3 regions of the Shewanella sp. AC91-MNA-CIBAN-0169 genome follow, and region 3 is predicted to be linked to each of the others. Evidence: predicted binding sites of a transcription regulator. Region 3 holds the regulator's gene; each other region holds the start of a gene.
What was found. The regulator LexA, encoded in region 3, represses DNA repair genes until DNA is damaged. The targets are predictions, from matches to a motif close to TACTGTATNNNNATACAGTA.
Positions count from the first base shown of each region.

Region 1: the regulator LexA is predicted to act here: its motif matches at 5,118-5,137, upstream of recA (recombinase RecA).
Region 2: the regulator LexA is predicted to act here: its motif matches at 6,322-6,341, upstream of AAEY98_RS10375 (EVE domain-containing protein).

Region 1 is NZ_JBEOPM010000001.1:560,844-571,832, reverse strand. Features, by position in the region: gene csrA (carbon storage regulator CsrA) at 1-65, opposite strand, end outside; gene alaS (alanine--tRNA ligase) at 526-3,150, opposite strand; gene recA (recombinase RecA) at 3,960-5,024, opposite strand; gene mutS (DNA mismatch repair protein MutS) at 5,310-7,907, shown strand; gene rpoS (RNA polymerase sigma factor RpoS) at 8,267-9,238, opposite strand; gene AAEY98_RS02380 (peptidoglycan DD-metalloendopeptidase family protein) at 9,317-10,249, opposite strand; gene AAEY98_RS02375 (protein-L-isoaspartate(D-aspartate) O-methyltransferase) at 10,349-10,984, opposite strand; gene surE (5'/3'-nucleotidase SurE) at 10,981-10,989, opposite strand, start outside.
Region 2 is NZ_JBEOPM010000010.1:33,613-44,601, reverse strand. Features, by position in the region: gene AAEY98_RS10410 (chemotaxis protein CheV) at 25-966, opposite strand; gene AAEY98_RS10405 (LON peptidase substrate-binding domain-containing protein) at 1,483-2,073, shown strand; gene AAEY98_RS10400 (sigma-70 family RNA polymerase sigma factor) at 2,211-2,873, shown strand; gene AAEY98_RS10395 (ChrR family anti-sigma-E factor) at 2,866-3,549, shown strand; gene AAEY98_RS10390 (hypothetical protein) at 4,233-4,406, shown strand; gene AAEY98_RS10385 (1-aminocyclopropane-1-carboxylate deaminase/D-cysteine desulfhydrase) at 4,630-5,601, opposite strand; gene AAEY98_RS10380 (YccF domain-containing protein) at 5,797-6,210, shown strand; gene AAEY98_RS10375 (EVE domain-containing protein) at 6,367-6,834, shown strand; gene AAEY98_RS10370 (TIGR00266 family protein) at 7,022-7,810, opposite strand; gene AAEY98_RS10365 (LysR family transcriptional regulator) at 7,984-8,913, opposite strand; gene AAEY98_RS10360 (homogentisate 1,2-dioxygenase) at 9,133-10,293, shown strand; gene hppD (4-hydroxyphenylpyruvate dioxygenase) at 10,364-10,989, shown strand, end outside.
Region 3 is NZ_JBEOPM010000003.1:84,760-95,748, reverse strand. Features, by position in the region: gene plsB (glycerol-3-phosphate 1-O-acyltransferase PlsB) at 1-939, opposite strand, end outside; gene lexA (transcriptional repressor LexA) at 1,204-1,818, shown strand; gene AAEY98_RS04470 (cell division inhibitor SulA) at 1,815-2,321, shown strand; gene coxB (cytochrome c oxidase subunit II) at 2,717-4,303, shown strand; gene ctaD (cytochrome c oxidase subunit I) at 4,313-5,908, shown strand; gene AAEY98_RS04455 (cytochrome c oxidase assembly protein) at 5,910-6,473, shown strand; gene AAEY98_RS04450 (cytochrome c oxidase subunit 3) at 6,470-7,345, shown strand; gene AAEY98_RS04445 (DUF2909 domain-containing protein) at 7,362-7,580, opposite strand; gene AAEY98_RS04440 (SURF1 family protein) at 7,528-8,355, shown strand; gene AAEY98_RS04435 (redox-active disulfide-containing membrane protein) at 8,412-8,963, shown strand; gene AAEY98_RS04430 (COX15/CtaA family protein) at 8,963-9,943, shown strand; gene cyoE (heme o synthase) at 9,957-10,868, shown strand; gene AAEY98_RS04420 (SCO family protein) at 10,896-10,989, shown strand, end outside.

The DNA of each region.
Region 1 (10,989 bases), on a different contig from region 3:
ACAGTAACGGTGACTTCATCACCAATCATTAATGTTTCGCCTACTCGACGAGTCAAAATTAGCATTCGATTGCTCCTTTAAGTTCAATCTGCATAACACGCTTTATCCGTAATATGCGCTCATTATAAGGTCTGCTTTACATAAAATCATAGTATCAATTGGTGAATACATCAGTTTATAAAGCAAATTCTCTTAGGAAATCATAAAACTTGACGATTAGTCGTCTTTTAAAAACGAGATCAACCGTAAATTATTCATATTCACGATATAAGACTCCGTTACTAAACAATCCAATACGGCAAACCAATAACAAAAACGATAGGAATTGAAAACCAATACAACATTAGAGTACTACATATAAGTACAATAATAAGCATTGCCCAACGCTAGCAACCCTTTTAAACGCTTTTACTGTTAGCAAGTTAGTTCACTATGCCAAATCTATTCATAGCACTCAAGTCATAAAGTCGCATATCTTAGACTTTATGACTCAATTGCCAAAAAAACGCTAATCTACAGATTTTATTAACTTAAACGTTCGTTTACCCAGGGCTCTACAAGGGCTAATGCTGCGGCTAGATTCTCAGGTTGAGTACCGCCAGCTTGTGCCATATCAGGACGACCACCGCCCTTACCGCCAACATGCTGTGCAACCATTGCGACTAACTCACCCGCTTTGACCTTCTTGGTTAAATCGTTGCTGACTCCAGCAATTAAATTAACTTTACCGTCTTTAGCAGTACCTAGCACAATAATCGCAGACTTTAGCTTTTGCTTCAGCTCATCCTGTAAACCACGTAGTGAACCTGGGTCAATACCATCAAGTTGTTTAACTAAAAGTTTAACGCCATTGATTTCTACTGCATCACCGGCAATATCAGCACTGGCCGCAGCAGCTAACTTATCTTTTAATTGAGATAAATCTTTTTCTAATTGCTTCACTTTATCTAGCTGAGCTTTTAACTTAGCGACTACCGAAGCACTATCTGATTTTAGTAGTTGTGCAGCCTCATCTAACATGGCTTGTTGATCAGCAATATAAGCCATTGCAGCAATACCTGTTACAGCTTCAATACGACGCACACCTGCAGCAATACCATTCTCAGAAGTGATTTTAAATAAACCGATATCTCCAGTGCGGCCAACATGAGTACCACCACACAATTCGATAGAGAAATCACCCATAGTGACAACACGTACTTGGTCATCGTATTTCTCACCAAATAGTGCCATTGCACCTTTTTCTTTGGCTTCATCAATTCCCATTTCAGTGGTACAAAGTTCATGGTTACGACGAATTTGGGTATTAACTAAATCTTCGACAGCCTTCAATTCTGATGGCTTAACCGCTTCAAAATGAGCAAAGTCAAAACGTAAACGTTCAGGATTAACGAGTGAACCTTTTTGAGACACATGTGAGCCTAACTCTTGACGCAATGCAGCATGCAATAGGTGAGTAACAGAATGATTTAATTGTGTACGATGACGTAAGTTTTTATCCACTTGTGCGGTTAACTGCTGGCCTATGACTAACTGACCTTGAGCTAATTGACCTTGGTGACCGATAGCTGGACCAAACTTTTGAGTATCGGCAACGGCAAATACTACGCCTTCTGCTGTCAACTGGCCTTTATCACCAACCTGTCCACCAGATTCAGCATAAAATGGTGTATTGTCTAATACTACGACAGCATCCTGACCCGCTATCACGGTATCAACCGCTTTACCGTCAACATATAAAGCAATCACGTTTGGCTGACCAGTTAACTCGGTATAACCGCTAAATGAGGTTTCTGCATCGATAATTAATTGGCTATTATAATCAGCGCCAAAGTTGCCTGCTGCTTGTGCACGGCTTCTTTGTTCAGCCATTGCTGACTCAAAGCCAGCTTCATCAACGTTAATATCACGTTCACGACAAACATCTGCAGTTAAATCGACAGGAAAACCATAGGTGTCATACAATTTAAATAAGGTGTCGCCGTCTAAAGTATCACCTTGCAAGCTATTCAACGCGCCGTCTAAAATAACTAAACCGCGCTCAAGAGTGCGAGCAAACTGCTCTTCTTCCGCTTTTAAGGCTTTTTCAACAATAGCTTGAGTTTGTTTTAAACCAATGGCGGCATCGCCCATTACGCTTATAAGCGTTGGCACAAGTTTGTAGAAGAATGCGTCATTAGCACCCAGCTTGTTACCATGACGGACTGCACGACGAATAATACGACGCAACACATAACCACGACCTTCATTTGATGGCATAACACCATCAGCAATTAAAAATGCACATGAACGAATATGGTCAGCAATAACACGCAGAGATTTATTTTCTAAATCGGTTACACCGATAATTTCAGCTGTTTTGGCAATAAGTTGTTTAAAAATATCGATTTCGTAGTTTGAATGCACGCCTTGCATAATCGCAGCAATACGCTCAATACCCATACCAGTATCAACAGAAGGTTTTGGCAATGGCAACATTTCACCGTCGGCCTGACGGTTGTACTGCATAAATACAATGTTCCAAATTTCAATAAAGCGGTCACCGTCTTCTTCAGGCGTGCCAGGACGGCCACCCCAAATATGATCACCATGATCGTAGAAAATTTCACTACAAGGACCACAAGGACCAGTGTCACCCATCTGCCAGAAGTTATCTGACGCAAAAGCCCCACCTTTGTTATCACCTATGCGGATCATATTTTCCGCTGGCACGCCTATTTTTTGAGTCCAAAGATCATATGCTTCATCATCGGTTTCATAAATAGTGACACATAAGCGTTCTTTTGGCAGTTTGAGTGTTTCGGTTAGGAAGGTCCATGCAAAACGAATTGCATCTTCTTTGAAATAATCGCCGAAACTAAAGTTGCCTAACATTTCAAAAAAAGTATGGTGACGAGCGGTATAACCCACGTTATCTAAATCGTTATGTTTGCCACCTGCGCGCACACAACGTTGTGAAGTTGTCGCTCGGGTGTAATTGCGTTTATCCATGCCGAGGAACACATCTTTAAACTGGTTCATACCCGCATTGGTGAATAACAGTGTTGGGTCATTTGTGGGAACAAGCGAGCTGCTATCAACAACCTGATGTCCGTTATCTTCAAAGTACTTTAAAAAAGCACTTCTTAACTCTGCTGTAGTCTGAAACATGAAATGGCCCTGAATATAGAAAATACGAAAGTAACGAGCTTGGCATGCAAGCCTGTAAATGTAAGCATTATATACTGAATTTACGTCAACATGCGAGATGAGTGGCTCGATTATCCTCTGAGCATAAACCGATAATAATAGTTATTGATAAGCGATCTCACCGACTAAGGTTAACTAAGCTCAACTCGAGCTAATAAACACATCCCGAACAGCCCGTTACCCAACTAACGACGTTAAATTAAAAGGCAATTGGCTCGTTGCTGGCGGCAAGACTGCCTTGTGAGTAAGCAAATGGTCAGCTTGAGATTGCAGATTAATAACAAACCTTTGTTGTCGAGTGTTCGGTCTGTTATCCACATTTGAAGTGAGCTAAATACCGTCTAATTTAACCAGATAAACCTCCGCTATCACGATAAAAAGAGCGTGGTTAGGAGTAACACATTAGCTTTTAAACCAATTGAAGAAGGTAACTGCAGAACTAATATATTTTTTGGCAAATAGTGTGATTTAAAATGCTAAATAATTCAGAACTAAATCATTAAAAGTATGGGCATTAAAGCTATGTGGGATTATTCAAAGTAACGCAGAGTAGCGGATATGACTCAATAACCCTGAGATTGACAATAATCGAGTACTAGAGATTTTTCACATATCAACGTTTTTAACGTTGCAGTTTTTAACGTTGCAGTTTTTAACGTTGCAGTTTTTAGCGTTATCGTTTTTAGGGTATAACAACAGGGGCTTTTAGCGAGGGAATATTCGCGGCGCGCAAGATGCGCTACCGCGATAGATGTAACTGACTGACTAGCTTAGAATACTTCACCCGTTTCAAGGTCAATATTCTCATCACTTTCTGTTTTAGAATCTGATGCATTAGCACCACCATTCAATAACATCGCACGTAAAGTGGTATTAATTTCACTGGCAATGACGGGGTTTTCAGTCAAGAATTTGCCTGCGTTAGCACGGCCTTGACCAATTTTCTCGCCTTTGTAGCTATACCAAGCACCCGCTTTATCAACTAACTTGTGCGCAACGCCTAGATCGACTAATTCACCAGTACGGTTAATACCTTGTCCATAAAGGATTTGGAATTCAGCTTGCTTAAATGGAGCCGCAATTTTGTTTTTAACCACTTTAACGCGGGTTTCATTACCGACAACTTCGTCGCCGTCTTTAATGGCACCGGTACGACGAATATCTAAACGTACTGAAGCGTAGAACTTTAGTGCATTACCACCGGTAGTTGTTTCTGGGCTACCAAACATCACACCAATTTTCATACGAATTTGGTTAATAAAAATAAGCAAAGTATTTGATTGCTTAAGATTACCAGCCAGCTTACGCATAGCTTGGCTCATCATACGAGCGGCAAGGCCCATATGTGAATCACCAATTTCACCTTCAATTTCAGCTTTTGGCGTTAACGCTGCAACAGAATCGACCACAATAACGTCTACAGCACCAGAACGAGTTAACGCATCACAAATTTCTAACGCTTGTTCGCCTGTATCTGGCTGTGAACAAAGTAAGTTATCAATATCTACGCCTAACTTTTTCGCATAAATTGGGTCAAGAGCATGTTCAGCATCAATAAACGCACAAGTTTTACCTTCGCGTTGCGCTGCGGCAATCACTTCAAGAGTTAACGTCGTTTTACCTGATGATTCTGGACCGTAAATTTCAACGATACGTCCCATTGGTAAACCGCCCGCACCGAGTGCGATATCCAATGAAAGCGAACCGGTAGAGATAGTTTCAACATCCATTGTGCGATCTTCGCCCAACTTCATAATTGAGCCTTTACCAAATTGCTTTTCAATTTGGCTTAAAACGGCGGCTAGTGCTTTCTCTTTATTTGGATCAACCTTCATTATAAAACCCTCTTAAGGCATTCAATACGTTTAGTAAAATGCTATTTCGACTTAGGTGAAGTGACGTGAATCATTTCAATATGTTCATCAGTATACTGTATAGTCATACAGTATCAAGTGCTGAGCTGATTTTTTTTTAAACCTTTGAGAATTGATCATTTACATCAATATTTTATCCTCATAAAATTTTTTGTTTGAATCTATTTATACGCTGGGGGCAAATATTGTTAAGATTAGCCCCATAAGATTTACGTCCTACGATTGATTAATAGTGAAGTGTTCATAATGACAGTGATTGATACCAGCGATTTAGAAAAACACACCCCGATGATGCGCCAGTATTTGGGCTTAAAAGCGGCCCATCCTGATATGTTATTGTTTTATCGAATGGGTGATTTTTATGAGCTGTTTTACGATGATGCTAAACGCGCTTCTGAAATGTTGGGTATTTCACTGACGGCTCGTGGAAAAAGCGGCGGTGACCCGATTCCCATGGCAGGCATTCCATATCACGCTGTCGAAGGCTATTTAGCAAAATTAGTTAATATTGGTCAGTCTGTAGCCATTTGTGAGCAAATTGGTGATCCTGCCACATCAAAAGGCCCTGTTGAGCGCCAAGTGGTGCGCATTGTTACCCCTGGCACCTTAACTGACGAAGCTCTACTGCAAGAAAAACAAGACAATTTATTGGCAGCACTGTATCAGGGTAAAAGCGGTTTTGGTTACGCGACTTTAGACATTTCGTCTGGTCGTTTTGTTGTTGCAGAATTACCCACTCGTGAAGCTTTAGAAGCCGAATTACAGCGGACTAATCCAGCAGAGTTACTTTACAGTGAAGATTTTGCTGACATGTTATTAATCAATAACATGAAAGGCATCCGTCGTCGCCCAGAGTGGGAGTTTGATTACGACACGTGTATTAATTTACTGCTCAATCAATTTGGCACCAAAGATTTGCACGGTTTTGGTATTACTGATGCACGATTGGCGTTACAAGCTGCAGGTTGTTTAATGCAGTATGTAAAAGATACCCAAAAGATGGCGTTACCACATATCAACTCGATTGTGCGCTTTAATCAATCTGAATCTATTATTTTAGATGCCGCAACTAGACGTAATTTAGAGTTAACTCAAAATTTATCTGGCGGGCGAGAAAATACCCTCTCATGGGTATTAGATAATACCGCAACCCCTATGGGTAGCCGTATGTTACAACGCTGGATCCATGAACCATTACGCAATCGTCAAACTATTCAATATCGTCATAGCGCAGTCAGTGAACTCATTGAACAAGACTTATATCAAACCTTACATGAGCAACTAAAAAGCTTAGGTGATATCGAACGTATTATGGCTCGTTTAGCACTACGCAGTGCCAGACCACGTGACTTTTCACGTTTAAAGCAAGCACTAACGCTTCTGCCTGAAATCCAGCAAACATTAGCAACATGCCAACAACCTCGATTAAATACGTTAGTGCAATTACTGGGTGAATTCCCTGAACAACATGATTTATTAGAACGCGCTATTGTAGACAACCCTCCCATGTTAATTCGTGATGGTGGCGTTATCCGTACTGGCTATAATAATGAGTTAGATGAATGGCGTAAGTTGAGTGAAGGCGCCAGTGATTATTTAGTCGAACTTGAAGCTCGTGAGAAACAACAAACGGGGATTAACACCTTAAAAGTCGGCTATAACCGGGTTCATGGTTACTATATTGAAGTTAGCCGTTTACAGTCAGATAGAGTGCCACTGAGCTATCAGCGTCGTCAAACACTCAAAGGCACCGAACGATATATCACCCCAGAATTGAAAGAATACGAAGAGAAAGTACTTTCAAGCCAAGGCAAAGCACTCGCGCTTGAAAAACAACTGTGGGAACAACTGTTTGACTTATTGTTACCTAAATTACAAGAATTACAGCAGTTTGCAACGGCTGCTGCCGAGTTAGATATATTAAGTAACTTTGCCGAACGAGCACAATTATTTAATTATCAATGCCCACAAATGACCCACGATATTGGTATTAATATTGAAGCGGGCCGCCATCCAGTCGTTGAACGAGTTAGCCAAGCAGCATTTATTGCTAATCCGGTAGCGTTAACACCACAGCGCCAAATGCTTATTGTCACAGGCCCGAATATGGGCGGTAAATCTACCTATATGCGTCAAGTTGCATTGATTACATTGATGGCACATATCGGCTGTTTCGTTCCAGCAGACCATGCTCAAATTGGTGAAATCGACCGGATTTTCACCCGTATTGGTGCATCAGATGATTTGGCATCGGGCCGATCAACCTTCATGGTTGAAATGACCGAAACGGCTAATATTTTACATAATGCTACTGCAAACAGTTTAGTGTTGATGGACGAAATAGGTCGCGGCACCTCGACTTATGATGGTTTAGCGCTCGCTTGGTCTGCTGCTGAATATCTAGCCAAAAACGTCAGTGCACTGACATTATTTGCTACTCATTATTTTGAGTTAACCCAATTACCCGAGCTGTTACCGTCAGTCATTAATGTTCACTTAGATGCAATAGAACACGACGACACAATTGCCTTTATGCATTCGGTACAAGAAGGTGCGGCAAGTAAAAGTTATGGCCTACAAGTTGCGGCCCTAGCGGGTGTGCCGGCAGCAGTCATTAAAGCGGCAAAACATAAGCTTCATCAACTAGAAAACCGAGATATGACATTATCTCAACAGAACCCAACTCAAGTGAGTATGAACTTATTACCTCCAATACCAGAGACGTCACCCGTGTTGGAAAAGTTAGCCCAAATTAATCCAGACGAGTTGACACCTAAACAGGCGTTAGATTATTTATATGAGTTGAAGCGATTAAGTCACACGAACACCGAGCACCGAAATTAACTGACCAAGTGAATTTTTGAACTGTGGAAGCCTGCAAAGGCTTCCATTTCAATGACGTATTAGGTGTGACATCGAACAAGTAACAACTTTCAAAATACGTTGAAATGAACTAATAGCATTAAAACACCAGCAGTAATATCTAGGTTATATCTTCAAATTGCCACTACACAACACTTAAATTAAGTTGGCGATTAGTAGGATAAACCTAAGCGCATGAGCAAAATTAAAATGCTCATATAGGTTTTAACCCTAATATCGCAATACCTTAATTGACCTTATTGACACATTAATGATGACATATCATTTGTGTGTTGGTGATAGTCAACCGCTTAATATTCACAATATACTTCCACTATCCATTAGTCTCTGAATAATGCTTCGACTGACAGTCCTTGCGACCCTAGTAAGTCTTTTAAGCGTTTAAGCGCTTCGACTTGAATTTGACGTACACGCTCACGTGTTAAACCAATTTCGGCACCGACATTCTCTAATGTTGAAGGTTCATATCCGAGTAAACCAAAACGTCTTGCTAACACTTCGCGTTGTTTAGTATTTAATTCGTTTAACCAGCCTACTATCGAATTAGATAAATCTTCATTTTGTACCCGATAATCAGGGCCAACGGAATCATCATCAGCAATAACATCTAATAATGCCTTCTCATTATCGCCACTCAGAGGCGAGTCTACCGAAGTAATTCTTTCGTTTAACTTCAGCATACGGCTAACATCACCGGTCGACACATCTAACTTTTCGGCGATCTCTTCTGCGGTCGGTTCGTGATCAAGTTTTTGGGCAAGCTGTCTTGCTGTACGCAAGTACACATTTAATTCTTTTACAATATGAATTGGTAGACGGATAGTGCGAGTCTGGTTCATGATCGCCCGTTCAATGGTTTGTCTGATCCACCACGTTGCATAAGTGGAAAAACGGAAACCACGCTCAGGATCAAACTTTTCAACCGCTCGAATTAAGCCTAAATTGCCTTCTTCGATCAGATCGAGCAGCGCTAAACCACGATTGTTATATCTTCTGGAAATTTTAACAACAAGACGGAGGTTGCTTTCTATCATGCGGTTGCGAGACTTTTCGCAGCCTTTGAGGGATTTACGTGAAAAAAACACTTCTTCCTCTGCTGTCAGTAGCGGAGAAAAACCTATTTCACCTAAATATAATTGAGTAGCGTCTAAATTTTTTTGTAAGTCATCTTGGACTTTTTCTTCAATATCAAGTTGTTGCACCAAATCGCGTTTACCGGTTGCAACTTCTGGTGGTTGTTTAGCTAGATCGACAAGATATTCTGCTGAAGCAGTATTATTTTTGCGGCTCATAATTGCTCTCCCAAACCTAATTTGTGGTATTTAATCTACTTCACTTGCTTATCCTCCGTTATTTATGTTGCTAAACAATTACTGTTTAGGTAGATATCGTAATGGGTTGACAGACTTACCATGAAATCGTACTTCAAAGTGAAGCATAACTTGGTGTGTCCCGGTACTGCCCATTTTTGCAACTGTTTGTCCTGCACTCACATATTGCTTTTCTTTAACCAATATCGTGTCGGCATGCGCATAAGCACTTAAAAAATCATCATTGTGTTTGATAATAACTAAGTTGCCATACCCGCGCAGTGCATTACCGGCATACACGACTCTCCCATCTGCTGCGGCTTTAATAATATCGCCGCGATTACCAGCAATCTTTATACCTTGATTGCCTTGTTCTGATGCCGAAAAATATCCCACTATTCGGCCTCTAACTGGCCAGTGCCATTGCTGAACTTGCTGTGGCAAATTAGCGACAGAACCACTCGCACTTTGGTTAATTGTTTGTTGGGTAGTTGTTACAGAATACGCAGGCTTCACTTTGTGATCAAGATCTTTTTTCGTTCTGACTGAAACGACTACTGGGACTGGGTTTGGCGCAACCGTAGGTTTGATTGTTTTTAATATAGAACTATTCGAACTCGAAATATAGGGTTTAGTAACGGCTTGGGTTTGTACTGAATTGACAGAAGGTTGGGATGCTCGAGCAGGTGCCGATTGACTATTATTTGTAGTGGCTAAATTAAGCGTTTGCCCAGGATAAATAGTATAAGGAGCCGATAAACGATTCAAACGGGCAACTTCGACAAAATTACGTCCAGCCCCCCAAGCTATTGAATAAAGTGTGTCACCTTTCTGTACTTTATATTTATCGGTTTTTAATGAGCCTTTATGATACCGAGGACCATGATTTTTTGACGATAAGCTGTCTACCGGTGCGGGACGATCAGCTTGAAAGCTGCATCCAGTGAGCATGATTGCTAAGACCACAAAGTTGGGCCAACCGGTATTCATCAAACAAAGTCCTTAACGGGGAAATAGGTGATTGTTAAGCTAAATAAGCTTACTCCAAACGAAAATATCAATAATGGATAAAAATCATTTGTATCGTGTTAACTAAGCCAAATCTCCATTAATGAGAGGAACAAATTTAACGGCCTCTATTATCTCAGATTTGAATGTCTGTCCGATGCGGGTAATTTTGAGTAATTGCTGGGTGTCTTCTCCTACCGGAATAATCAATACTCCATGTTCGGATAATTGTTCAAGCAATGCTTGAGGTACTGTCGCAGCAGCAGCGGTAACCATTATGCCATCAAATGGTCCACGGTTTGACCACCCTTGCCAACCATCACCATATTTGAATGCGACATTATGTAAATCTAGACGTTTTAGTCTTTGACGAGCTTGTATTTGTAATGCTTTTATACGCTCAATTGTGAATAACTCTGGAATTAACGATGCTAAAACAGCGGCTTGGTAACCTGAACCAGTGCCAATTTCTAACACTTTTTGAGGATTATGTTGCAGCAACAGTTCAGTCATTCGAGCCACAATATAAGGCTGCGAAATTGTCTGTCCCTGCCCGATAGGTAATGCCGTATTCTCATACGCCTTATGAGCTAATGCACCATCAAGGAACAATTCACGTGGTGTTGTTGCTACAGCATGCAATACCGCAGGATGTCGAATCCCTGCCTCGGCCAGCTTTTTGGCCAAATTCATTGCTGATGTAGAAGCTACACGAGTCATATTTT
Region 2 (10,989 bases), on a different contig from region 3:
ACCACTTAATCATTCAATTGTGGCCTAACTAAGAATACTCCGTAAACGATCTTGAACAACGCTGACTAATAAGTCGGGCTGGAATTTAGAGATAAACTCATTACAGCCGACTTTTTTCACCATCGCTTGGTTAAAGCTACCGCTTAAAGAAGTATTGAGAGTAATAAAGAGTGCCGCCATTCGAGGATCGTTACGCACCTCAAAGGTCAACTTATAACCATCCATTTCAGGCATTTCGGCATCGGTAATCATCATTAGCAATTCATCGGCAACCTGTCTGCCTTCATCTGCCCACGATTGTAATAATCGCAAAGCTTGTAATCCATCTGACGCCTCAATAATCTCTATACCAAGTTGATTGAGAGTGTCCCTTACTTGTTTACGCGCCGTTGACGAATCATCCACAATTAATATCTTACGACCAGGCATGTAAGAAACGAGCGCTTCATCTAACACACCGTCAGATAACTTCACATCGTAATCAATAATCTCAGCTAATACCTTCTCAACATCAATAATAGACACTAATCGTAAGTGTCCTTGGTCTTCAATTTTCGTTATTGCGGTTAAGTAATTATGTCCGCCAGTGGTTTTGGGCGGCGGCATAATATCACTCCAGGTCATGTTAACGATATTCTCGACTTTACCGACTAAAAAAGCCTGCACACTGCGGTTATACTCGGTAATAATCAAGTTACAATCGTCATTCACTGGCATCGGCGAGAAACCAATCGCTTGTCGTAAATTAATCACTGGGATCGACATCCCTCTAATGTTGGCTACTCCATAAACATTATGATTACTGCCGGGTAACTTATTTAAGGGTGGCAACTTAACCACTTCTTTGATTTTAAATACATTAATGGCAAACAACTGAGTTGAGTTAATGCGAAACAACAACAATTCTAAACGGTTTTCGCCAACTAACTTAGTTCTTTGATCTACCGTATCGAGCACTTTTCTCATGAACAGGTTCCACCTAAAAACATACAAGCAACATCAAAGATGCGTCATCATTAACAAGGGTAATTATACTTAAAAAATATCATTAAACAGTGTTGAATCAGGATTTATGCCGCAAAAATAAAAAATATATATAAACAAGATCAAAAAACACCCCTAATACGTAAAATGTTTAATTCGAAACTCGAGTTATTTCATCTCACAAACGTTCTACTAAAGTTAACACCAATAAAAAGACTCCTGAAACCGCGGCATCAATTCACCCTCGGTTTTGCTTTGTTAAATCTGTCGGCTGTTATCCTAATAGATAAGCCTGTTACTGTTGTAAAACCATTTAACTCAATTAATACTTAAGACGTTCATATGAATAGCCCGTCTTGATAATGCATTTGAGCATAACTTTTCACACATAACACAATATAATTTGGCATGTTTAAACCACAGATCAAGGTGATCATTAACCTGTTTGTGTACGTACAACAGTGTAGATTATTCGTTAAAAGTCATTCAGGGGCCGTTATGATCATCCCATTATTCCCATTACCGATTTGCTTGTTACCTCAAGGATATACCCAGTTACGTATTTTTGAACCTAGATATAAACGCTTAGTATCAGAATCGCTAAAAAGTGGTGTTGGTTTTGGCTTATGTATGTTGGCTGATGATAAAAAAACCATATTACCCATGGGCACATTAACCCAGATTATCGACTTTGAAACGCTTGAAGATGGCTTATTAGGTATTAGTGTGCAAGGGCAAAAAACGTTCATTATTAACAAAATAAGTGTTGATAGTGACGGTTTAAAGCGCGCCGATGTCAGCTTAATTGATTCTTGGCCGTGCGATATCATTGAACGACAAACTGAACAGAGCCACGATCACACTGATGAGCGTAAAAAAGATAAAGCACTTAGCAATACGTTAAAGCAAATTTTACAGCAATACCCACAGCATCTTGCCCACTATTCTGAAGAAAACTTTAATGATATTGCGTGGGTTTGTCAGCGATGGCTTGAAATTATCCCATTGAGTTCCAAAGAAAAATATCAGTGTATCAATAGCCATGATCATCAATTAGCTAAATCATTCTTAGCCGACATAATAAAATAATACAGAACTGTGATCCGAACCCAATAATGCCACGTATAAGATAATGATGCTGCAGCTTGTTTGAGCTCAGGATAGCCACAGCATAATGACGTAATCTCTTATGCTCAATGAGTTATTTATTGGATGCGGGTGAAATAATGGAAAATGTTCAATCACAAAGCACACAAAGTCGTTATGATAAGGGGCATCTTGCACAAAGATCCCTAATTAAACTAAGCGGTGCTATGAAATCAAACGAACCCAATCCAATGGCTGATGAGCTTGCGTCATTAATGATGCAGGTGGCTAATGATCGATGCAAAGCATCTTTTGCAAAACTTTTTTCGCATTTTGGCCCAAAAATTAACTCTTTTGGTGTTCAGCGCTTAAGCCAACAGGGCTTAGCCATGGATTTAGTTCAAGAGACAATGACTCGAGTATGGACAAAAGCCCATCTTTACAATGCAGACAAAGCAGCGGTAAGTACTTGGGTATTTACCATCATGCGTAATCAATGTTTTGACATGCTCCGTAAAGTACAACATAACCGTGAAGATTCTTTCGGTGATGATATTTGGCCTTTATTTGAGTCTGATGAAGCTGAAAACAACGACGATGATTTTTTATTATCGGCAACTTTATTGCTGCATGTAGAAGAATTACCTCCTCTACAACGCCAAGTAGTACAAGGTATTTATATGCAAGAGCTTACTCAACAAGAGTTAGCAGACAAACTTAACATTCCAATTGGAACGGTTAAATCTCGACTTAGACTTGGCTTGGAAAAATTAAAAAGCTTTATGGAGAAACACTATGATTAATTACCACCCAGACCAGCATTTGCTGTCTCTCCATGCTAAAGGCGAGTTGCCGCTATCGATGTCGATTGCTATCTCCGCTCATGCTGAATTGTGTCCTCATTGCCAGCAACAACTTGACCAGGTGACAATTGCGTTGTCTGAGCAACAGTTTGAGTCGGCCGTAAAAACTCAGTCGGTAGACACTAATAATAATCAATTAGACGCACTACTCGAGAAGCTATTAAATTCAACCTTAGATACTTTAGAGGTTGAACAAGCTAGTACAGTTGATCAGATTGAAGACAATAGCGTTAGTATTAAAGGTCAGCATTATCCGCTGCCTAAGGTATTTCGTAAGCAAATTAATGCTTCTTGGCAGGGTATTGGTAAAGTCAGCCGTTTGAGACTCGATACCGGAGAGCCACAAGCAAGAGCAAGCTTGTTGCATATCGCAGCCAATGGTGAAATTCCTGAACATACACACAAAGGTGCAGAGCTAACATTACTGCTCGCAGGTGAGTTCAGCGACTGTTACAACACCTACAAGCCTGGTGATTTTATGCTGCTTGATAAAGAGCACCAACATTCACCAAAAACACTTGAAGGTTGTTTGTGCTATACCATTGTCGATGCCCCGTTATACTTCACTAAAGGGTTCAGCAAACTATTAAATCCAATTGGCGATTTACTTTACTAACCATTACGTTAGTTTCTTAAAATGTTAACTACTAACGTTTGTGTATCGATAACTTGGACGCTATTTATCATTAAGTTGTACCAGCAATAAGGGATGATGAGTGAATTTTCGTCATCCCTTTTAACACTATCGACATCCGAGCAAGGTGAGAATTGTCGATAATTAGTCGCTAATTGCTATTTTTCAATCGAAAACTGCATTAATTTGATTAAAAATTGAAAAAGACTATTGCCATATGCAAACACTCAGTATATTATCCACACAGATTTAGTTTTCTTGTTAATTTTGGTTACCTACCTGTAAGTCTGCTCAACTTCACTTCGTAAATAAACCCAAGACAAGCTTCTGTACATCGTTTTTGATTTCAATTGATTTCTGTTGATATGATAATTTAAATTATATTCACGTCATCTTGTTGTCATAAAACTATGTTTAACTTACAAAGTTAAGTACTAAATATGTATTCATTTTTTTATGGCTATATGTCATGTGACAACATCAATGTTGCAAGCATAAAATAGACCTTAATCAACTATTTACATATCAACACTTGATTAGTGAGTAAAGGATAGGTTAAGTTAAATCTCGAAACATTAATCTTTTGCAACACTAAAAAATGCCAAGGATATTTTATTGAACAATTTTCTCACCTAATGGTGAATATATAAGAAGGAGTGTGACCTATGTCATACAACATGAATGGACACGAAATTTCAGTTAGCTTTCCGGTTAACTCTATCTCGTCAAACAAGAATTCAATTGCTTTTACCGACAGCCTAGGTAAAAACAAAAAAACCTTTTCAAAACGTATTGAAGCATTAAACTTCATGAAATGGTTAATCTCTGCCAATAAGTAATACCCCCTAACGCTTTGCGTTAATCATTTGCTCTGTTATTTAATAAACTCATTTCTCGGTATTCTCCTCTCACTTACCGATGTTTATTAAAACAGAGCAAAATGAATAACTCACTCGCATCATTTTAAGTTATTCTTCAGTGTTAAACCCCAGTTAACCCCTCTAAAATATCTAATTTTATATCAACAACTTATAGAAAAATCATCTTGCATTCACCCTATAATTAAACAGTGTGCGAAAATTTTCGTTGGTATCTTGGCAACATTGTTTTATTTCCCAAAACTCCCCCCTGATGTATATAAAGAATATCGGTTACATTGGCAGTATTACTATTCAAATAATGTTGTAACACTAGAAATCCAACCGGGTCGTACAATAATTCAAATTCAATTCCCGACTGGCATACCGTATTCCACATATCAAAACAACGTCGTGATAATTTTCCAAAATGATATTTATGACCATCATTAATAATTGTAGGAAAATAAACCTCATCGACTAATTGTGAGAATTGTTGACGTAAATATTCATCCCCTCCCACAGTACTGCAAGTTAACACCTCAACGGTAAAAACTTTCGTTAATGATAAATGAGCCAATTGTTGAGTAAGTTGTTTATTTAAATAAGCCGCAGTGGTCCCCGTACCTGAGGGTAAAAATACCTTTAGCTTATTTTTTTGTTGATCTTGCGCCCATTGAATAATTTCACAGGCAAGTTGTGTTATCCCGGTTTCGGCATACTCACAACGCCCACCTTCAGGAATAAAAAGTAATTGTTTTTTATCTGCGTAGCTTGGATTCGATGAAACAATATATTGCATAGCATCGTCTAAATGCATACTTTGAAGATTTTCAACATCGGTCAAATGACTAACATCAATAATATTGGCGCCATTTTGTATCGCAGCGGCATAATTGCCTTGAGGATGTTGTAATAAAAACTCGCTGATATGGCTTACATAGTAATCAAATTTCCACCCTTGCCGCTTAGCCAATACTGACATGGAATATAATGAGTTGGCTTGGGCCGAACCCGATGCCACTAGTTGGGTAATATGTGAATAATCATGATGCAAAAAATGATAAAATTTACGTGCTTTATTACCACTAAAATCAGCATGTAATAAATCATCTCGTTTAATGTAGATGCTGCGTCCACCAAAGTTCATCGTTTGCACTGGGCTTATCGAAAACATGAATTGTCTCAATCAACTGTAATATGAGCATTTTAACTAAAAAATGATAAATCTCATCGATTCATTTGCGTGAATCCTCGCACTGTTCTATTTATACAATACCACAGCAACACTTAACCCTTAATAATCAACAAATTGAAAACATGGCATGAAAATGGCTTATATTGAGAATATTGACTATTGATAGGAATGAAAATGTCTCTTTTACGCTTAATCTTTAATATTGCTTGGTTTTTAATGGGTGGTTTTGTTATGGGCCTAGCTTGGTGGTTTGTTGGAGTACTGTGCTTTATCAGTATCATTGGCATCCCATTTGGTCGTGCTTGTTTTGTTATTGGCGAACTGGCTTTCTGGCCATTTGGACAAGAGACCGTTAACCGAAAACACATTTCAGGCCAAGAAGATATTGGCACTGGCACGTTAGGTTTGGTGGGTAATGTAATATGGTTTTTATGCTTTGGTATTTGGCTCGCGATTGGTCATCTAGTCCATGCTCTGGCTTGTTTTGTAACGATTATAGGTATTCCGTTCGCGTTACAACATCATAAGTTAGCCTTATTAAGTTTAACCCCTATTGGTCAAACCGTTATTGCCAAACCGACTTATTAACATTCGTTAATAACCGCTGAATGACCACTGTTGTAAAAAGCCGATAGCATAATGCTGTCGGCTTTTTATTTGCCTAATCGTATCTGCACCGTGTACATTGCCATTCTTAAGCACTGAAAGGTTATTCAGTCACTTTAAAGACGATAATGGGATCACATGAACTATTGGTTAATGAAGTCTGAACCAGACGACTTTAGTATTGATAATCTACAGATGAGTAAGCAGCAAACTGTTGCTTGGCAAGGTATTCGTAACTATCAAGCACGTAATTATATTCGCGATCAAATTACATTGGGCGATGTAGTGTTGTTTTACCACTCTAGCTGTAAAGTTCCTGCCATTGTGGGTTTAGCAAAAATTAGCAGTGAAGCTCAAATTGATAGCAGTGCTTTTGATAACCGTTCACCGTATTTTGATGCAAAATCTAACGCTAATGCGCCTCGATGGTGGCAAGTCGATATTCAATTTATGGCCAAATTTTCTAAGCCTGTGAGCTTGAAGCAATTGAAAGCCGATCCCGCGCTGCAAGATATGGTATTAGTGGCTAAAGGTGCCCGCCTGAGTATTCAGCCCGTCACACAGTTGCAATACCAACACATTATGCAACTAACAACCTTAGAATAATAACGTTAGATTGATGACCTTGCATCGGTAACCTTGAATTAAAACAGACCAGCTTGTCAGCAGGCCAGTAAACATCTTCTTTAAATCAGCCTCCTAAAGACAGCTCAGACTACGTAAACACTATTAGCTATAAATAGTCTGAGCTCAAATACTAACGGCACAGTGATAAGATCACGCAATGCCCATATTAGTTAATCATTCGCCCTATTCCGCCAAGTACAGAACCTTCACCTTGGTCTTTGCCACCACTTGATGGTGCATGAGCAATAATTCTGTCAGCCATACGAGAAAACGGTAAGCTTTGTAACCACACAGTCCCATGGCCTTTTAAGGTTGCAAGGAACAAACCTTCACCACCAAATACCATCGACTTTAATGAGCCTGCACGTTGTATGTCATAATCAATCCCGGGAGTGAATCCAACTAAACAACCGGTATCGACCCGCAATGTCTCACCGTGTAATTCTTTTTTAATCAGTGTCCCACCAGCATGCACAAACGCCATGCCATCACCTTTAAGGCTTTGTAGAATAAATCCTTCACCACCAAAGAAACCGGTGCCTAATCGCTTATTAAACTTCATGCTTACTTGCGTGCCTAAGGCTGCCGCTAAAAAGCTGTCTTTTTGGCAGATAAGTTCGCCTTGATGTTGAGCTAAGTCTATAGCCAAAATAGTGCCAGGAAATGGCGCAGCAAATGCCACTTTTCGTTTTTGTTGACCTTGATTAGTAAAGTGGGTCATAAAAATACCCTCACCCGAAATGGCGCGTTTACCTGCACCAAGTAGCTTGCCAAAAAAACCGGATTCTGGTTCAGAGCCATCACCCATTCTGGCCTCAAACATAATGTCTTCTTCGAGGTAAGTCATCGCACCCGCTTCAGCAATAACAGACTCATTTGGGTCTAATTCAACTTCAACCAGCTGCATGCTAGAACCTATAATTTCATAATCTACTTCATGACTTTTCATGCTCATTTTCATTCCTTAAAAATTTATTTAATGTTTGCAGTTGCCCAATTCAGTATTAAGGCATTATTCCTTATGGATGATTTAAGGTAACAAAATGATCATCCATTTAACATGACAACATTTCAATAAAATATCCGCGTTCTGTTGCCACTGCATTTGTTTGCCAATTGTGTCCATCGTTAACCTAAACCCGCACCGCTCAATCCTGATTGTTGTTGTAATTGATATTGAGCAAACTCTTGCAAAATAAGCTCGGTAAATAACTGCCCAGCTCGCCCAAGCGGACGTTCAAGTGTAGAGACTAATTGCGGTGTAAAACTAAACCGATTACCACCAATAAAATCAATCTCGATCAGTTGCCCTTGATGTAATTCTTCAGCAATTAAAAAATCCGGCATCCAACCAAAACCCAGGCCTTTTAGTAAAGCATTTTTTTTCATGATAAAGCCTGACAAATAAAAGACTTTATCGCCGCCAAATTGCATTTCATCGCGGTCACGTTTACCAGGAGATGAATCTTCGATGGTTAACTCAACATGTTGTTGCAATTCAGGCAAACTAATGTCTTTAAGCTGACTTAATGGATGTTGTGATGACGCGACAAGCACGCTGGTAATAGCAGGTAGCGGTTTAGGATGATAAGAGGGGCCAGTACGATAATCCTTAACCAGCATTAAGTCGGCCTGGTTGCGCTCAAAGCGATGCTGTACCCCGCCTAAAAACTCCATATTAAGCTGCACTTTAGTCGGTATGTTGTGTTCTGACATGCGCTTAAGCGCGGTCATGATCGGTTCCATCGGTAAAGCACCGTCTATGACTAACTCAAGTTTGGGCTCCCAACCCTGACTAAAGCGACTGGCAAGATGTTCAATATTGGCTAAATGCTGTAACAGCCGTTGCCCTTCGGCCAAAATAACCTTCCCTTCGGGTGTTAATTCCGCTCGATAATGATCTCGATTAAATAATGTCACGCCGAGATGTTGCTCTAGTTTTTTAATCTGATAGCTTACTGCCGATTGTGCCTTGTGTAATCGCTCTGAAGCTTTTGCAAAACTTCCTTCTTCAACAAGTACTTGCAGTACATTAAAGGCATCGATATCTATTCGCATAAGATTCCCACTGTCCCGTTATCCATACACAAATGTAAAGTTAACATAACAATCTAAAAAATAGATTGTGTTGAGTTATTTATTATTCTTTTTTTTGTTGATCTTTACCACTAAATTGTAAGTTAGATCACATATTGGTTTGCCCAATGCGATTAGGCCATAACAACAAATAACATAAACGCCACGACACTCGCAGTCGATTCACCATAGGACAATCAGATGCCATTCTATGTTAAACAAGGTCAGATCCCGACCAAACGTCACATTGCCTTCGAAAAAGACAATGGCGAGTTGTACCGTGAAGAATTATTTTCAACCCATGGCTTTTCGAATATCTACTCCAATAAATATCATCACAATATGCCAACCAAAGCGATAGACGTTCAACCTTACTCGTTATCTCATGGTGAACAATGGCAAGACTCATTAATTCAAAATTACAAATTAGACTCGCGCCAAGCCGACTGCCAAGGCAACTTTTTTAGCGCCCGAAATAAAATATTTTTCAATAATGATGTCGCCATGTACACCGCGAAAGTGACTGAAGACACCAATGAATTTTATCGAAATGCCTATGCTGACGAAGTGGTGTTTATTCACGAGGGTGAAGGCCAATTATTGAGTGAATACGGTGTCATTGAAACCAATAAATGGGATTACTTAATTATTCCACGCGGGACCACGTACCAACTTAAATTTAACGATTATCAAAATGTACGCTTGTTTGTTATTGAATCATCCTCAATGGTCGAAGTGCCAAAGCATTTCAGAAACGAATACGGCCAAATGCTTGAATCTGCACCTTACTGTGAACGAGACATTCGTACGCCAACCTTGGCTGATGCCGTGGTTGAAAAAGGTGCGTTTCCGTTAATGTGTAAATTTGGTGATCGCTATCAAAAAATGACACTGCAATGGCATCCATTTGACTTAGTAGGCTGGGATGGTTGCGTTTATCCTTGGGCATTTAACATCAGTGAATATGCACCCAAAGTTGGCAAGATTCATTTACCACCGTCTGAGCATTTAGTGTTTACTGCACACAATTTTGTCATTTGTAACTTTGTGCCACGCCCATACGATTTTCATCCGAAATCGATACCAGCACCTTATTACCACAACAACATCGACAGCGATGAAGTCTTGTATTACGTCGATGGTGACTTTATGAGCCGTACAGGCATTGAAGCGGGCTATATGACGTTACACCAAAAAGGTGTGCCGCATGGGCCTCAACCTGGTCGCACAGAAGCCTCTATCGGCAAAACCGAAACATACGAATATGCGGTGATGGTTGATACCTTCGCCCCACTGAATTTAACCGCTCATGTCAAAAATTGCATGAGTGATGATTACAACCGCTCTTGGTTAGAAAACTAAGACCACATTTATAGCTAACCCAAGTCACCAAAGAGTGATTGCGTGTTGACATAAAATAAAGGAAAACAAAATGGCAAGCGAACTAAATCCACTGGGCCTTTTAGGCATTGAATTCACCGAATTTGCTAGCCCAGATACAGAATACATGCACCAAGTATTCATTGATTTTGGTTTTTCGATGTTAAAAAAAACCAAAAATAATGACATTGTTTACTACAAACAAAATGACATTAACTTTCTATTGAATAAAGGCCGTGCAGGCTTTTCTGCAGAATTCGCCAAATCTCATGGTCCGGCTATTTGTTCAATGGGTTGGCGTGTAGAAGATGCACAGTTTGCATTTACAGAAGCCGTTGCCCGTGGTGCAAAACCAGCCGATGATGCCAATAAAGACATGCCCTACCCAGCTATTTACGGTATCGGCGACAGTCTGATTTATTTTATTGACACTTTTGGTGAACAAAACAATATTTATCAAACTGACTTTGTCGATTTAGAACAGCCTATCGTAACGCCTGAGAAAGGCTTTATGGAAGTCGACCATTTAACCAATAATGTCTACAAAGGCACCATGGAAAAATGGGCTAACTTTTATAAAGACATTTTTGGTTTTACCGAAGTGCGTTATTTCGATATCAGCGGCGCTCAAACTGCTTTGGTATCTTATGCGCTACGCTCTCCAGACGGCAGTTTCTG
Region 3 (10,989 bases):
CATATGGCTACGATGGCAAGGAACGTAAACAATTTCATGACCATCATGATGTAACTGTCTTACTTGCTCGGCACCTTTGATATTGATGCCACTGTATAATTTGTTCCATAACCAAGTCAGGAAACGTTCGGCAATACGCACCAAACTATCAGAATAGTCGGCGGCAATTTCATCAAGGTATTCAATGGCGGTTTCACGCGCTTTCTCGACTGTTACTTTCTTATTTGCAGACTCTTCTTCAATGGCTTTTTTGATAGATTCTGATTTTAATAAAGAGGCAAACAACGCTTGTCGATTCGGTAATTGTGGCCCCGTCATCACTTTGCGTTGACGGCGGAAATGCACACGGGCGACTCGGGTTAATTTGTGAGCAATTCTTTTATCAGTACCATGTTCATCGGCCATATGACGAAGCGATAATGCATTAGAAAACTGGACGAAATTATGGCGTCCTAAAAATAAAATCATTAACCATTTACGTAACCACGTAGGGTTTTCACGTTCAAATACAGCAGCTTTCATGCTGTCTTCTTCTTTACCTGGGGTACGTCCCCAATAAAGGCAAACAGGAACCAACTGTATATCTAATTCAGGGCTCTCGCTATGAAGTGACAATAAACTGGTAAAATAATTAAGGAATTTGTCACCACTTTCACGTTTACCAAATAGTGGTTTGCGGCCCTCTAAACAGACCACACGAGGCACGGTTAAGCCATCAAGCTGTAATGGCTCATAAGGACTGGGCAGACCAAAGCCCTCGGTGATTTCGCTCAACGCGGCAATATCGCTAATAGATTCCGTTTTCATTAAATAAACCAAAGGTTTAGTTGGATCTATATTGAGGTCATCAAAAGGATCGTGAGGGACCACAATGGTCTGTACCATCCACTTTTGAATCCACCTTAATGCTCGTAAAAATATTGAATCTGGTTTTGACATGGTTATTTTCGCAACATAAGCCACTGTAATATTGTCGTATAGGATACCAGAAACCACCCTGCTTACACTATCAGACCGATCTATCTTTACGTTTAAGCTCTCACTATCAGAAATAACATAAGACAGAACATTAGTAATAGTTAATTAAAACATATTGTTGAGTGATACTTAATCAACAAAATACAAAAAATAGTTGGTTAATACTTGCGCGAACACAAACACTGTATATAATGACAGTCACTGTATAAAAAGACAGGAATCATCATGAGACCGTTAACGCCGCGCCAAGCAGAAATTTTAGACTTAATTAAAAACAATATCGCCGAAACAGGTATGCCACCCACTCGTGCTGAAATTGCGAATCGTCTTGGCTTTAAAAGTGCTAATGCCGCCGAAGAGCATTTAAAAGCATTAGCCAAAAAAGGCTTTATCGAGATCATGCCTGGTACCTCAAGAGGCATTCGTTTACCTCATGAAGAACAGGTTGAAACCGGTCTGCCACTCATTGGACAGGTTGCTGCTGGTGAACCTATTTTGGCCCAAGAGCATGTAGAACAATACTATCAAGTCGATCCAAACATGTTTAAGCCCGCCGCAGATTTTTTATTGCGAGTGCGTGGTGACAGCATGAAAAACATTGGCATTTTAGAAGGTGACTTACTCGCTGTACATAAAATGCAGCAAGCACGTAATGGCCAGGTTGTTGTGGCACGTGTTGATGATGACGTCACCGTAAAACGATTTGAACAAAAAGGTAATGTGATTTATCTGCATGCCGAAAATGAAGATTACAATCCGATAAAAGTAGATTTAAGTTGCCAAAGCCTAACCATCGAAGGGCTTGCCGTTGGCGTTATCCGTAATGGAGATTGGTTATGAACAAACTAATGGGCATCGCGCCACGCCACCCGGGCTTATGGGTAGATTTAACTGAAACAGAACTGCATGGCACCCAAACCATTCAAACATTACAAACTGTCACCCAAGGTGAAGCTGAACTGAGCCAATTGTGCAGCCAGTTGGCAATATTGAGCCAGCAAGGCAGATGGATTGTATTAATTAGCCCGCCCCATATTGGCTATAAACATATGCTGGCAAGTGCTGGTGTAAGAATGGATCGCATTTTACTGGTGCACACCAAAGATGAAGTCGAAACATTATGGGCCATGGAGAAAGCGCTCACTAGCGGTACATCGAGCGCAGTAGTAACTTGGACAAGCTCACTTGATGCTCGCGATAGTCGCCGTTTAGAAATTGTCGCCAAAAGTGCACGTGCATTAGGGGTGGTAATTGAAGATGTGAATGCTCACTTACCTCACAAACATCAACTTGTTAGCCCTACTTTAACAAATGGAACAAGTAATTTTTGCTCATTTCACTAAGCACGAACCCTTCATTACCAAGCCCTGTATTGAATTCAGGGTTTTTTTTCATCTTTTTTCAGCCTATTAGCCAACAAAGTGATCTTGATCAATGTTTAATCTACAAGTAATGTGGTTAACAAGGATGAAACATTTTTTATCTTTAATTGGACGTGAATGGCAGTAATCAAGATTACTTTCAGACAAATGAGCCAAATCAAAATTGATAAGTTCAGTAGTAGGTACAAGCGTGGTGCACAGCTAACAATAAAACCGTAGACCGTATGTTTACAGCCACCAAAGTACTTTGAGGTCATCAAACTTTTTTCGGGAACCGAAGAGTTTGCATAGAGCAGAGAATTACTGTGTGACTCTTCTTTGTAGTTGCTATTTGCAATTAGCAGAGGAGTAGTCTTGTGAAGCAATGGTTGTATTGTTTACTGGTGGTGTTTGTAGCACTTCCGCTTGGGGCATCAGAAATGCCCCTCAACATGACTCAAGGCGTGACAGATATCAGTGGCAAGGTTTATGACCTCCACATGACGATTCTTTACATCTGTTGTGCAATTGGGTTAGTGGTGTTTGGGATCATGATTTACTCAATGATTTATCACCGCAAATCAAAAGGCGCTGTCGCGGCCAATTTTCACGAAAGTACCAAAGTGGAAATTGCTTGGACCGTCATCCCTTTCATCATCTTAATCGGCATGGCTATTCCAGCCACCAAAACCTTGATTGCTATGGAAGATCCCAGTGATGCTGATCTCACCATAAAAATTACCGGGTCGCAGTGGAAGTGGCATTACAGCTATTTTGATAAAGACATCGAATTTTACAGCACATTATCCACTCCCAGAGCACAAATTGATGGCAGTGAGGCCAAAGGCGAGCATTACCTCCTTGAAGTCGATAAGCCATTAGTACTGCCTATTAACCAAAAAGTGCGCTTCTTGATGACATCAGATGATGTTATCCATTCATGGTGGGTGCCCGCGTTTGCCGTTAAAAAAGATGCCAATCCAGGCTTTATCAACGAAGCCTGGACCCGCATAGATAAACCCGGTATTTATCGCGGCCAATGTGCCGAGCTATGCGGTAAAGACCATGGTTTCATGCCGATTGTGGTGCAAGCATTATCGGAAGCAGATTTTGATAATTGGTTAGTGGAACAAAAACAACTAGCAAGCAATGCGGCCGCAGCTGCTGAGGCGTCAATGTCTCAAACCTTGTCTATTGAGGAGCTAACCTCACAAGGTGAGCAAATCTATATTGCTAGGTGCGCTGCTTGTCATCAACCCAATGGTGCGGGTCTTCCTGGTGTATTCCCATCATTAATTGGCAGCCCTATCATAAAAGGCCCTGTTAACGATCATCTGAATATCGTCTTAAACGGTAAACCAGGTACTGCAATGCAAGCCTTTGCAAAGCAACTTAGCGCCCTAGAAATTGCCGCAGTAATTACCTTTGAGCGTAATGCGTGGGGCAATAATAGCGGTGATGTAGTTCAAGCTGCTGATATAGGCAACTTTTTAGGCAGTAACGAGGCAAGCACCGAACCAAGTAAAGCAGTAACCGATGCAGCAAGTACTATTGCAGCCAAGACAACTGACATTACCGATGCGGTTACCGACAAAGCCAATCAAGCTGTCGAAGCCGTAGCAGAAGCTGTTGTACCAGAGGATCTGCCCACGTTAACCTTGGAGCAATTAATTGCTGAAGGTGAGCAGGTTTATGCTACGACATGTGCTGCATGTCACCAAGCCACTGGCGCTGGTTTACCAGGCGCTTTCCCTTCACTTATTGGCAGCCCTGTTGTTACTGGACCGGTTAGCGGACATATCGATATCGTTATGCACGGAAAACCAGGTACCGCAATGCAGGCATTTAGTAGTCAACTTAGCCCGCAAAAGATGGCGGCTGTGATTACTTATGAGCGCAATGCGTGGGGCAATAATTCTGGCGAAGCGGTGCAACCTGCCGATGTCGCTAGCCATGGACAGTAGGGGAAAACAATGAGCACAACAACGCACGATACACTGGCTACCGCTCATGATGATCATCATCACGGCGCTCCGAAGGGGCTAATGCGCTGGCTACTCACCACTAACCATAAAGATATCGGCTCGCTGTATTTATGGTTTAGTTTCATTATGTTTCTTACTGGCGGTGCGATGGCAATGGTGATTCGAGCTGAATTATTTCAGCCTGGATTACAGCTAGTAGAACCTAACTTTTTTAATCAGATGACCACAGTTCATGGCCTCATCATGGTGTTTGGGGCGGTGATGCCCGCTTTTACCGGGTTAGCAAACTGGTTAATTCCAATGATGATTGGTGCCCCAGATATGGCACTACCGCGAATGAACAACTGGAGTTTTTGGATTTTACCCTTCGCCTTTACCATTTTATTAGGTTCACTCTTTATGGAAGGCGGCGGCCCTAACTTTGGCTGGACATTCTATGCTCCGCTCTCAACCACCTATAGTCCTGACAGTACCGCCCTATTTGTTTTCTCCATTCACATAATGGGAATAAGTTCGATAATGGGCGCAATTAACGTCATTGTAACCATTGTAAACTTGCGAGCTCCTGGCATGACCTGGATGAAGTTACCTTTGTTTGTGTGGACTTGGCTCATTACCGCATTTTTACTGATTGCGGTAATGCCGGTGCTCGCAGGTGCGGTCACCATGGTATTAACCGATAAGTTTTTTGGTACTAGCTTTTTTGATGCTGCAGGTGGTGGCGATCCGGTGATGTTCCAGCATATTTTCTGGTTCTTTGGTCATCCTGAAGTTTACATCATGATTTTACCGTCCTTCGGTATTATCTCCGCGATAGTACCAACCTTTAGCCGTAAAAAGCTGTTTGGTTACTCCTCGATGGTTTACGCCACTGCCAGTATTGCCATTCTGTCATTTTTGGTATGGGCACATCACATGTTTACCACGGGTATGCCCGTTTTTGCCGAATTATTTTTCATGTATTGCACCATGTTGATTGCCATTCCAACCGGGGTGAAAGTGTTTAATTGGGTCGCCACTATGTGGCGCGGTTCAATGACATTTGAAACTCCAATGCTGTTTGCAGTGGCATTTATCATCCTGTTTACCATTGGTGGCTTTTCGGGCTTGATGTTGGCAATTACCCCTGCTGATTTCCAATACCACGACACTTACTTTGTCGTGGCTCACTTCCATTATGTACTGGTGACTGGGGCGATATTCTCCATTATGGCGGCGGCTTACTATTGGCTGCCTAAATGGACCGGCCATATGTATAACGAAACTTTAGGTAAGTGGCACTTTTGGTGTTCGGTAATATCCGTCAACGTGTTGTTTTTCCCAATGCACTTTCTAGGCTTAGCGGGTATGCCGCGCCGGGTCCCCGACTACGCGGTACAGTTTGCCGATGTGAATCAAATTGTGTCGATTGGTGGCTTTGCATTTGGTTTATCTCAGCTAATTTTCCTTGTTGTAGTTCTCAAATGTATCAAGGGTGGCAAACCCGCTGGAGATAATCCTTGGGAAGCAGCCGAAGGCTTGGAATGGTCGATTGCCAGCCCTGCGCCATATCACTCGTTTACCACTCCACCGGAGATTAAATGAGATGACACAGCCAACAAAATCAAATCGTAAGCTATTAATCATCCTGATTGCCGGGTCAATTGGTATGTTTGGGTTTGGTTTTGCGCTGGTACCGCTTTATGACGTGCTCTGCGATACATTGGGGATTAATGGCAAACCCCAAAATAGCGCCAGTAGTTATGAAGCGGTGGTGGTTGATAAAAACCGGACCGTAACCATTGAATTTGTGACTCAAGTTCAATCAGGTATGCCATGGGAATTTAGCCCTAAAGTTAACCAAATAAGCGTACATCCTGGGGAGCTCACTCACGCACAATTTTTGGTTAAAAACCTATCGACACGTGACACGGTAGGCCAAGCAATACCTTCGGTGTCGCCAGGGCAAGGGGCGGCATACTTCAATAAAACGGAATGTTTTTGCTTTAATCAACAACCTTTGGCTGCAGCAGCAACAGCAGAACTACCACTGATTTTTTACGTGGACCCTGATTTACCAGCGTCCATTAACACATTGACTCTCTCTTATACCCTTTATGACATCACCGATAGACAGGCGATCGTCATAGAGCAAGGAGCAGCAAAATGACAACAAAGTATCAAACTTATTATGTGCCAACCCAAAGTGCTTGGCCAATAATCGGTGCTATCGGTTTATTTTTAATTGCGTTTGGCGCAGGTAATTATGTACAACAATTAACCACTGAAAAAACCTCTGGCGGTTATATTTTAATAACCGGCTTGGCCGTGATTATCTTTATGATTTTTGGCTGGTTTAAGACCGTTATTGATGAATCCATGGCTGGACTGTATTCACCGCAAATGGATCGTTCATTTAGGCAGGGAATGAGTTGGTTTATTTTTTCAGAGATTATGTTTTTTGGGGCATTTTTCGGCGCGCTATTTTATGCCCGAATGATTTCAGTACCTTGGCTTGGTGGCGCATCTAACAATGCCATGACCCATGAAGTGTTGTGGCCTGCATTTGAAGCTATGTGGCCATTGGTTAAAACACCTGATGGCACTGCAACAGAAGCCATGCCATGGACGGGTTTGCCGTTAATTAACACTATTATACTGCTAACCTCGTCGGTTACCTTGCACTTTGCTCATACCAATCTCGAAAAAGCCAATCGTAAACCTTTGATAATCTGGTTAGCGTTGACGGTAATTCTGGGTATTGCGTTTCTCAGTTTACAGGTTGAAGAATATAGCCATGCCTACCAAGAGATGGGACTTACGCTCTCTTCTGGTGTCTACGGCAACACCTTCTTTTTGTTAACCGGTTTTCACGGCATGCACGTAACGATTGGCACCCTGTTCTTGATTATTTTATTACTCAGAATTGTAAAGGGCCACTTTAGCCCCGACAAGCATTTCGCTTTTCAAGCTGGGAGTTGGTATTGGCACTTCGTTGATGTGGTGTGGTTATGTTTATTCATTTTCGTATACGTACTATAAAACCACGTATTAACGACTAATAAGGTCTGGGGTTAGGTTGAATGTAACCAAGCCCCAAAGCCACCAGCAATACCATTATAACGACAACAGAAAACAATACGCGCCGGCCGAGAAAACGACTCATTGATTGTTGATGCTCGCCCTTAACCATAATAAATAAGGCCCTACCTAAGTTAAATAATATGAATACAAGCAACGAGACTAAAACTAACTTAACGATGAAAGGTGTTGTCACAGGCAATCCTTTTAAAAGCGTGGGGGTGTCTCGCGTATTATTCGTAATCATTACTTTGGTCGTGTTTAGCTTGTTGGTCAAGTTAGGATTATGGCAGTTATCACGAGCAACCTTTAAACAAGAGTGGCAAAGCACACTACTTCAGCGTCAACAGCAACAAGCTGTCACTTATGAGGAAATGTTGGCAATAGTTGAATTGTCAGCAGCATCAACAAGCTCTCAGCCGGAGACGAAATTACTCACGGGTTACCGTCTATCGATATCAGCTAAACCAATTAACAACATGATGCTGTTATTAGACAATCAAGTGTATCAAGGCCAGGTGGGATATTTAGCGTATCAAATTTTTGAAATAACCCCTGAACAACCTTGGATATTGGTCGAGTTAGGCTTTGTACCTGCAAACAAGGACCGCCGAATTTTACCTGAACTAACCCCGTTAAAAACAAATTACTACACGCTGGTTGGCCGAGTTTATCAAAAACAACCCAACCCATTAAGTGACCGACTCGATGCAGAGCAATTAACCGATACTCATGCTCCAGTACGTTTTCAAAATATCAATATACCCGCACTCACTGACATGCTTGGCCATACGCTGACGCCTGTGGTGCTGCAACCCGACAATGTTCCAAATTATCACCTGCCTCAACCTTGGATACCCATTCCATTGTCGGCACAAAAACATCAAGGGTATGCCTTGCAATGGTTCACCATGGCAGCAGTATTTTTAGGACTAATGAGTTGGATAGCATTTCGACAATTTCGACGCTAAGCACCGTCGTTCATAATTAACTTAACAATAATATCAAATGATAAAGAGGAGATGGAATGAACTCCCTACCGAAAAAAAGCAATAAAGCACTACTGGTCTTACTGCTGGTATTTATTTTACCGGTTGCCTTAGCCAAATTAGTGTTAAGCCTAGAGCTGTATAACGGAGCAGCAACCAACAAAGGGGCGCTGATCGCTCCCGACATAAACTACACCAACTTAGCCATGGAAAACCCTAAACCTCATGCATGGCAAGTACTGTTTTTTCTACCCGAAACCTGCAATGAGCAATGCCAAGAACGGCTGTACATTTTACACCAAAGCTATATTGCCCTGGGCAAAGATAGGGATCGTGTGACCCCAATCATTGTAGTAAACAGCCACAGTGACACCAAAATTCTCAAGCAATTAAATATCTCATTTGACCAAGCAAACGCCAATGACGCACTTGCTGCACTACTGACCAATCAACAGCTTATTATTGTCGACCCTCTCGGTAGCTTAGTCATGCAATATGACAACGTAATAGGTCACGACGCCAATATTGCTCAGGGCAAAGCCATGATTGCTGATTTACGCAAAATGCTTAAGTTGTCGAGGGTTGGCTAATGGCAATACAGCGATTAATCAAATTCACTTTAGTGTTTACCTTGGCCGTTATTTTAATGGGCGCCTATACACGTCTGTCTGATGCTGGATTAGGTTGTCCTGACTGGCCAGGCTGTTACGGCCATTTAGCGGTGCCGAGTGCAAGCCATGATTTAGCCAATATTGAAAGTCGATTTCCTGATGCTCAAATTGAGCCAGAAAAAGCCTGGCTTGAAATGATCCATCGCTATATCGCAGGTACTTTAGGGTTAATGGTTTTAGCCATTCTAATTATGTGCCTTAAACAGCCGCAAGCACCCAAAAAACTGCCCGTTTTTATTGCGGTACTCATTGTGTTTCAAGCCGCATTGGGAATGTGGACTGTCACCATGAAATTAATGCCTGTTGTAGTAATGGCGCACCTTATAGGCGGTTTTAGTTTATTCGCCTTGTTACTGCTGTTATATCTGCGGCTTAAACCATTAAGGATCCCCGGAGGTGATACCTATGCGCGTAAGCTCATTCCGTTAGCACTAGTCAGTTTTGGTGTATTAGTCATTCAAATTATACTCGGTGGCTGGACCTCATCAAATTACGCCGCGCTTGCCTGTACCACCCTGCCCATATGTGAAGGTAATTGGGTCGATAATTTACGTTTAGCCGATGCTTTTTCACCATTCCAAGGCGATCATCCCAGTTTTGAATTTGGCGTTTTAGACTATTCCACCCGCATGACCATTCATGTCAGCCATCGAATTTGGGCAGTGGTAACCGCCATAACGCTAATCGTACTTGCACTCAAATTACGCTATGCACAATCACATATAATGCGTAACAGTGGTTACTTATTAGTGTTACTGGTCATCGCTCAAGTCGGACTGGGTATTAGTAATGTGGTGATGAATTTACCTTTAGGCATCGCAGTATCACACAATGGAGGCGCAGCCTTATTGCTGCTTACCTTAGTCTTTATTAATTACGCCCTGTTGCGTAAAGCATAAGTGAGGATCAACCATGACAAAACCTCTTACTATTAGTCAGGTTCAACCTAAGATAACTCTACAATGGCGCGCCTATTTTGAAATGACCAAACCCAAAGTCGTAGCACTTATGCTGCTTACAGTGTTGGTCGGCATGTGTTTATCTGTGCCTGGCATTGTACCGTTACAACCTTTGGTTGCGGGAATGGCAGGCATTGCGATGATGGCAGGCTCTGCGGCGGCGTTTAATCACTTAATTGATCGTAAAATCGATGGTTTGATGGCTCGAACTTATAATCGTCCGCTGCCTAAAGGAAAAATCTCCAGCATTAAAGCGGCAACCTTTGCGGTGTCGCTCGGATCACTCGGCTTTGTGGTGTTATATACCTTAGTTAATCCCCTCACAGCTTGGTTAACCTTTGCCAGTTTAATTGGTTATGCCTTGGTGTATACCGCCTATCTTAAACGGGCGACCTCACAAAATATTGTCATTGGTGGATTAGCCGGCGCTATGCCTCCATTATTAGGCTGGACCGCAATAACCAATGAACTGCATGGCTACGCCTTGTTACTGGTTATTATTATCTTCACTTGGACTCCACCGCATTTTTGGGCATTAGCCATTCATCGCCGTAAAGAATATGCCAAGGTCGATATTCCAATGTTACCGGTGACACATGGGGTAGAATTTACCAAAACCTGTATTTTGCTTTACACCATTTTATTAGCCATTGCCTGCCTGCTACCCGTTTTAGTCGGCATGTGTGGTCCAATATATTTGGTGGGTTCAACGTTATTGAGTTGTGGTTTTATCTATAAAGCGTGGCAGTTAAAGTTTCATGACTATCCAGAGCTGTCTATGCAAGTCTTTAAATTCTCAATTTATCATTTAATGGTGTTGTTTATAGTATTATTAGTTGACCATTACTTTTGGGTAAACGCTTAAATTAGAAAGGAAAATATATTGAAAATAATGATCGCGGTAGGGCTAATGTTATTAGCCCTAGTGGGTGGTGTCGTTTATCAACAGACGCAAACAGAGCCTATGCCATTGGCGACCAGTTATG